One region of the Streptomyces sp. NPDC059455 genome, then DNA from elsewhere that is predicted to be linked to it. Evidence: predicted binding sites of a transcription regulator. Region 1 holds the regulator's gene; the other holds the start of a gene.
What was found. Region 1 encodes HrcA, which represses chaperone genes, less so after heat shock. Its sites were predicted from a motif close to TTNGCACTCNGNNNNNCNGAGTGCNAA; they were not measured.
Positions count from the first base shown of each region.

Region 2: the regulator HrcA is predicted to act here: its motif matches at 1,375-1,401, upstream of groES (co-chaperone GroES).

Region 1 covers NZ_JBHYVB010000050.1:46,017-49,427, reverse strand. Annotated here, with positions in the region: gene dnaJ (molecular chaperone DnaJ) at 1-826, opposite strand, end outside; gene hrcA (heat-inducible transcriptional repressor HrcA) at 827-1,843, opposite strand; gene ACFXB5_RS19800 (MBL fold metallo-hydrolase) at 2,008-2,730, shown strand; gene ACFXB5_RS19795 (DUF3097 domain-containing protein) at 2,851-3,411, shown strand, end outside.
Region 2 covers NZ_JBHYVB010000056.1:44,574-47,984, forward strand. Annotated here, with positions in the region: gene ACFXB5_RS21410 (methyltransferase domain-containing protein) at 1-129, opposite strand, end outside; gene ACFXB5_RS21415 (polysaccharide deacetylase family protein) at 207-1,307, shown strand; gene groES (co-chaperone GroES) at 1,550-1,858, shown strand; gene groL (chaperonin GroEL) at 1,953-3,411, shown strand, end outside.

The DNA of each region.
Region 1 (3,411 bases):
CCGCTGTCATCGGGATGGTCACCGTGCAGTGCATATCGTCGCCGCGCCGCTGGAAGACCGGGTGCGGGAGCTCGTGGATCTCCACGTAGAGGTCGCCCGCCGGGCCGCCGCCCGGTCCGACCTCGCCCTCACCGGCCAGCTGGATCCTGGTGCCGTTGTCCACACCGGCGGGGATCTTCACCGTAAGGGTGCGCCGCGAGCGGATCCGGCCGTCGCCCGCGCACTCCGGGCACGGGGTCGGCACCACGGTGCCGAAGCCCTGGCACTGGGGACACGGCCGCGAGGTCATGACCTGGCCCAGGAAGGACCTCGTCACCTGGGAGACCTCACCGCGGCCACGGCACATGTCACAGGTCTGCGCCGAGGTGCCCGGCGCCGCGCCCTCGCCGCTGCACGTCGTGCAGACGACCGCGGTGTCGACCTGAATGTCCTTGGTGGTCCCGAACGCGGCCTCGCTGAGCTCCACGTCCAGCCGGATCATCGCGTCCTGACCACGCCGGGTCCTGGAACGCGGACCGCGCTGCGAGGCGGTGCCGAAGAACGCGTCCATGATGTCGGAGAAGTTGCCGAAACCCGCGCCGAAGCCGCCGGCGCCACCGCCGCCCGGCCCGGCATTCGGGTCCCCGCCCAGGTCGTAGACCTGCTTCTTCTGCGGATCCGACAAGACCTCGTAAGCGGCGTTGATCTCCTTGAACCGCTCCTGGGTCTTCGGATCCGGGTTCACGTCCGGATGCAGCTCGCGGGCGAGCCGCCGGAATGCCTTCTTGATCTGGTCCTGCGAGGCATCACGGGGCACGCCCAGGACTGCGTAGTAGTCCGTCGCCACTTACGACTCCGCCAGGATCTGTCCGACGTAACGTGCCACTGCGCGTACCGCTCCCATCGTTCCGGGGTAGTCCATGCGGGTCGGTCCGACCACGCCGAGTTTGGCGACCGCCTCGTCGCCGGAACCGTAGCCGACCGCGACGACCGAGGTGGCTGTGAGCCCCTCGTGAACATTCTCATGCCCGATCCGCACGGTCATACCCGAGTCCTTGGCCTCGCCCAGCAACTTGAGGAGGACGACCTGCTCCTCGAGTGCCTCCAGAACGGGCCGGATCGTCAGGGGGAAATCATGCACGAAACGCGTGAGGTTCGCGGTGCCGCCGATCATCAGCCGCTCCTCGGTCTCCTCCACAAGCGTCTCGAGCAAGGTCGACAGTACGATCGAGACGGTCCCCCGGTCCTCCTGTTCGAAGGACTCCGGAAGATCCTGCACCAACTGCGGCACATCCGCGAAACGCCGCCCCACGACCCGGCTGTTGAGCCGGGCGCGCAGATCGGCGAGCGAATCCTCGGTGACCGGGGTGGGGCAGTCGACCATGCGCTGCTCCACCCGGCCGGTGTCGGTGATCAGCACCAGCATCACCCGGGCCGGGGCCAGCGGGAGCAGCTCCACATGGCGCACCGTCGAACGGGTCAGCGACGGATACTGCACCACCGCCACCTGCCGGGTCAGCTGCGCCAGCAGCCGGACCGTGCGCCCCACCACGTCGTCGAGGTCGACCGCACCGTCCAGGAAGTTCTGAATGGCCCGCCGCTCCGGGCTGGACAGCGGCTTGACTCCGGCCAGCTTGTCCACGAAGAGGCGATAGCCCTTGTCCGTGGGGATCCGCCCGGCGCTCGTATGCGGCTGGGCGATGAAGCCCTCGTCCTCCAGAGCGGCCATGTCGTTACGCACCGTGGCCGGGGAGACCCCCAGCCGGTGCCGCTCGGTGAGCGCCTTGGAGCCGACCGGCTCCTCCGTCCCCACATAGTCCTGGACAATGGCACGCAGCACCTCGAGTCTGCGTTCGCTGAGCACCCCGCGCACCTCCAGTCCAGCGGTCTCATCAGGACGTCCGCCTGGCACTCACCGGGCACGAGTGCCAGAACCCCTCAGCCAGTGTACGGCGGGGTGCGGTGGCATGGGCAAGAGCCGCCGCTGGCAGCAACTCTCCCCCATCCCCGTTGAGCTAGCGTCGCGGTATGGAGACGTGTTGGGAAGAGGCGGGCTGGGAGCGACTCGCGCCCGGTGTGGCCCGCCGTCGGATGCCGGAGTGGGACGAGACGGTCGGCGTGGTCGTCGGCCGGACCGACATCCTCGTCGTGGACACCGGCGCGACCCTGCGCGCCGGGGCCGAGCTGCGCTCCGGGATCACCCGGCTGACCGGCCGCCGCCCCACCCGGATCGCGCTCACCCATCCGCACTTCGACCACGTCCTGGGCTCGGCCGCCTTCGCGGGCTGCGAGGTCTACGGGGCCACGGGACTGGACGAGCTGCTGCGCCGTGAGCGGGAGACGCTACGGGAGGACGCGATCCGCCACGGGGTGGACCGGGACGCCGCCACCGAGGCCGTGGACCATCTGGCCTCCCCGCACCACCTGGTCTGCGGGGAGCTCAGCCTCGACCTCGGCGGCCGCACGGTGCTGCTCGCCAATGTGGGGCCCGGCCACACCGCCCATGACCTGGCCGTTCTGGTGCCCGGCCGGCCCGAGGTGGTCTTCTGCGGCGATCTGGTGGAGGAGTCCGGCACGCCCCAGGCCGGGCCCGACGCGATCCCCGGCCACTGGCCCGCCGCGCTCGACCGGCTGCTCGCCCTCGGCGGCGCGGACGCGCGGTACGTCCCGGGGCACGGCTCCGTCGTGGACGCCGCGTTCGTAAGGGCCCAACGCGACGAACTGGCCGCCCGCTTCGGCGTGTCCGGCTAGCCGTCGCTCTAGTCATTCGCCTAGGGGTGTGCGGCGGATCGACCCGTCGGACACCCCCTGTCCTCCGGCCAGTTGTGCGCCTGCGGGAGCGGGTGGCCGCCGCGCGCTATCGTCACCCGAATGCGACAGTACGACCCGGACCTGACCCCGCCCTGGAAGCGGCAGCGGCCCGCCCCCGAGGTCCCCGCCGAACCGGACCTCGTCGTGGAGGAGGTCGCCACCGGATTCTGTGGTGCCGTGATCCGCTGCGAGAAGACCGCCCAGGGTCCGACGGTCACTCTGGAGGACCGCTTCGGCAAACATCGCGTCTTCCCCATGGAACCGCGCGGTTTTCTGCTCGAGGGGCGTGTCGTCACCCTCGTACGCCCGCGCGCGGCGGCCCCCAGCGCTCCCCGGCGCACGGCCTCGGGATCGATCGCCGTGCCGGGAGCACGTGCGAGGGTCGCCCGCGCGGGGCGCATCTATGTCGAGGGTCGCCATGACGCGGAGCTGGTCGAGCGGGTCTGGGGCGACGATCTGCGCATCGAGGGCGTCGTCGTGGAGTACCTGGAGGGCGTCGACGACCTGCCCGCCATCGTCGACGACTTCGCCCCCGGCCCGGACGCCCGGCTCGGCGTCCTCGTCGACCATCTGGTGACGGGCTCCAAGGAGTCCCGTATCGCCGCTCAGGTCACCGGCGAG
Region 2 (3,411 bases), on a different contig from region 1:
ATGGTCGCGGCGCAGCCGCGTCGCGGTGGCGAGCTCCTTCGCCGGGTCGTAGTCGCGGAGCGCGGTGAGCAGCGCCTGCCCCTCGTCGCCGAGCAGTGAATCGAAGGCGTCAACGTCCACATGGCCCATTCTCCCCGCTCCCGCGAGCGCATTCGCCCCCTCCCGGCGCGCATATGCGCGCCCTCGGCCCGAAGATCACTTATGTGATGATGATCAAGACTGGTTTTCCTCGCTGTCTGGTTCTCGTCGGCGCGGCGGCCGTGCTCACGGCCTGTGGATCCCTCGCCGCCGCCCCCGAGCCGTACACCGGCTCCCGCCATGGTGCTCCCATGCCACCGGCCTCCCTCGCCCCACGGCTGGACGACCCGCCCTCGGCGTCGTCGCGGCCGCCGTCCGGACGGAAGCCGGAGCAGCGGCCACCGGCGTCGTCCGGGCCGGGGCACGAGGGGTACGAGGGGCACGAGGGGTACGAGGGGGGCGAGGGGGGCGAAGGGCACGAGGGCGACGACGGAGGGGCCGGGGACGGCCGGGTCCAGGACGGGCAGCCGCCCTCCGGTGACCCCTCGGCGTCCGGCCCGGCCGCCGGGCCGCCCGGTACGGCCCCGGCGGGCGCGTACGACGCCTACCGCCGCTGGGGGCTGGACCGGCCGCTGGCGAGGCCCCCCGCCCCGCCCGACGTCAAGCCCGCGCTCGGGCGGTCGGGACCGCAGCAGTGGGGGCTGCCGCCGACCGTGCGGCGGGTGCCGACCGACCAGCGGGTGGTCTTCGTGACGATCGACGACGGGATCGAGAAGGACCCGCGCTTCGTGGAGCAGGCCCGCGAGCTCGGGCTGCCGTTCACCGGGTTCCTGACCGACAACGTGATCGGGACCCACTACGACTACTTCGACCGGCTGCGCCGGCTCGGCAACCCCATGGAGAACCACACCCTGACCCACCCCAGCCTGGCCGGTATGGCCTACGACGACCAGGTGCGGGAGATCTGCGGCCAGCGCGACAACCTGTGGCACCGCTTCGGTCAACAGCCGAAGCTCTTCCGTCCCCCGTTCGGGGAGTACGACGACACGACCCTGCGCGCGGCGGCCTTCTGCGGGGTGCGGACCGTGGTGCTGTGGCGCGCCGAGATGGAGACCCACGGTCTGGCCTACCGCTCCGGCGGCCATCTGCTGCCGGGGGACATCGTGCTCGCGCACTTCCGGGGGCCGGAGCAGCTCGAGGGCCAGTCGATGACCGACATGATCACGGGGCTGGTGCGGGCGATCCAGGCTCAGGGGTTCACGATCGGGCGGCTGGAGGACTACGTATGAGGGCTCTCCGCGGAGCGGCCACGGAGTGCCGCCACGGAGTGCCGCCCGGAGGTCGCCACCACGTCGCTTGGCACTCTAGTTGACTGAGTGCTAACCGCGTCATAATGTCGAGGCTGGCACTCGGGACCGATGAGTGCCAGGGATACAGCGACGGGCAGGTCCGGCACCCGCGACGACGGATCCACCTGGTCGCCACCTCAGACAGATGACCCCGTGAGATCTCCGAAGGGGGAGGTCGGATCGTGACGACCACCAGCTCCAAGGTTGCCATCAAGCCGCTCGAGGACCGCATTGTGGTCCAGCCGCTCGACGCCGAGCAGACCACGGCTTCAGGCCTGGTCATTCCGGACACCGCCAAGGAAAAGCCCCAGGAGGGCGTCGTCCTGGCTGTGGGCCCGGGCCGTTTCGAGGACGGCAAGCGCCTTCCGCTCGACGTCTCCGTCGGTGACGTCGTGCTCTACAGCAAGTACGGCGGCACCGAGGTGAAGTACAGCGGCGAGGAGTACCTCGTCCTCTCGGCTCGCGACGTTCTCGCGATCGTCGAGAAGTAATCACCGAAGTTTTGCCTATGAGCCGTGCCCCGGTGCCCGTGTCATCTGAAACCGGGGTCGGGGCACGGTTTGTTTGAGAGGACATACGCAACTCATGGCGAAGATCCTGAAGTTCGACGAGGACGCCCGTCGCGCCCTCGAGCGCGGCGTCAACAAGCTCGCGGACACCGTCAAGGTGACCATCGGCCCCCGTGGCCGCAATGTCGTCATCGACAAGAAGTTCGGTGCCCCCACCATCACCAACGACGGTGTCACGATCGCCCGAGAGGTCGAGGTCGAGGACCCGTACGAGAACCTTGGCGCGCAGCTCGTCAAGGAGGTGGCGACCAAGACCAACGACATCGCGGGTGACGGCACCACCACCGCCACCGTGCTGGCCCAGGCGCTGGTCCGCGAGGGCCTGAAGAACGTGGCCGCCGGCGCTTCCCCGGCTGCCCTGAAGAAGGGCATCGACGCGGCGGTCAAGGCCATCTCGGATGACCTGCTGGCCACCGCCCGCCCGATCGACGAGAAGTCCGACATCGCCGCCGTGGCCGGGCTGTCCGCGCAGGACAAGCAGGTCGGCGAGCTGATCGCCGAGGCGATGGACAAGGTCGGCAAGGACGGTGTCATCACCGTCGAGGAGTCCAACACCTTCGGTCTGGAGCTCGACTTCACCGAGGGCATGGCCTTCGACAAGGGCTACCTCTCGCCGTACATGGTCACCGACCAGGAGCGGATGGAGGCCGTCCTCGACGACCCGTACATCCTGATCCACCAGGGCAAGATCTCCTCCATCCAGGACCTGCTGCCGCTCCTGGAGAAGATCATCCAGGCCAACGCCAGCAAGCCGCTGCTGATCATCGCCGAGGACGTGGAGGGCGAGGCCCTCTCCACCCTCGTCGTCAACAAGATCCGCGGCACCTTCAACGCCGTCGCGGTGAAGGCTCCCGGCTTCGGTGACCGCCGTAAGGCCATGCTCGGCGACATCGCCACCCTTACCGGCGGCACCGTCATCGCCGAGGAGGTCGGCCTCAAGCTCGACCAGGTCGGTCTGGACGTGCTGGGCACCGCCCGCCGCGTGACCGTCACCAAGGACGACACCACGATCGTCGACGGTGGCGGCAAGAGCGACGAGGTCACCGGCCGCGTCAACCAGATCAAGGCCGAGATCGAGGCCACGGACTCCGACTGGGACCGCGAGAAGCTCCAGGAGCGGCTCGCCAAGCTGGCCGGCGGCGTGTGCGTGATCCGTGTGGGCGCGGCCACCGAGGTCGAGCTCAAGGAGAAGAAGCACCGCCTTGAGGACGCCATCTCCGCGACCCGCGCCGCGGTCGAGGAGGGCATCGTCTCCGGTGGTGGCTCCGCGCTGGTCCACGCCGCGAAGGTGCTGGAGAACAGCCTGGGCCTGCAGGGCGACGAGGCCACCGGTGTCGCCGTGGTCCGCCGCGCCGCGGTCGAGCCGCTGCGCTGGATCGCCGAGAACGCCGGTCTCGAGGGCTACGTGATCACCTCGAAGGTCGCCGAGCTCGAGAAGGGCCACGGCTACAACGCGGCCACCGAGGAGTACGGCG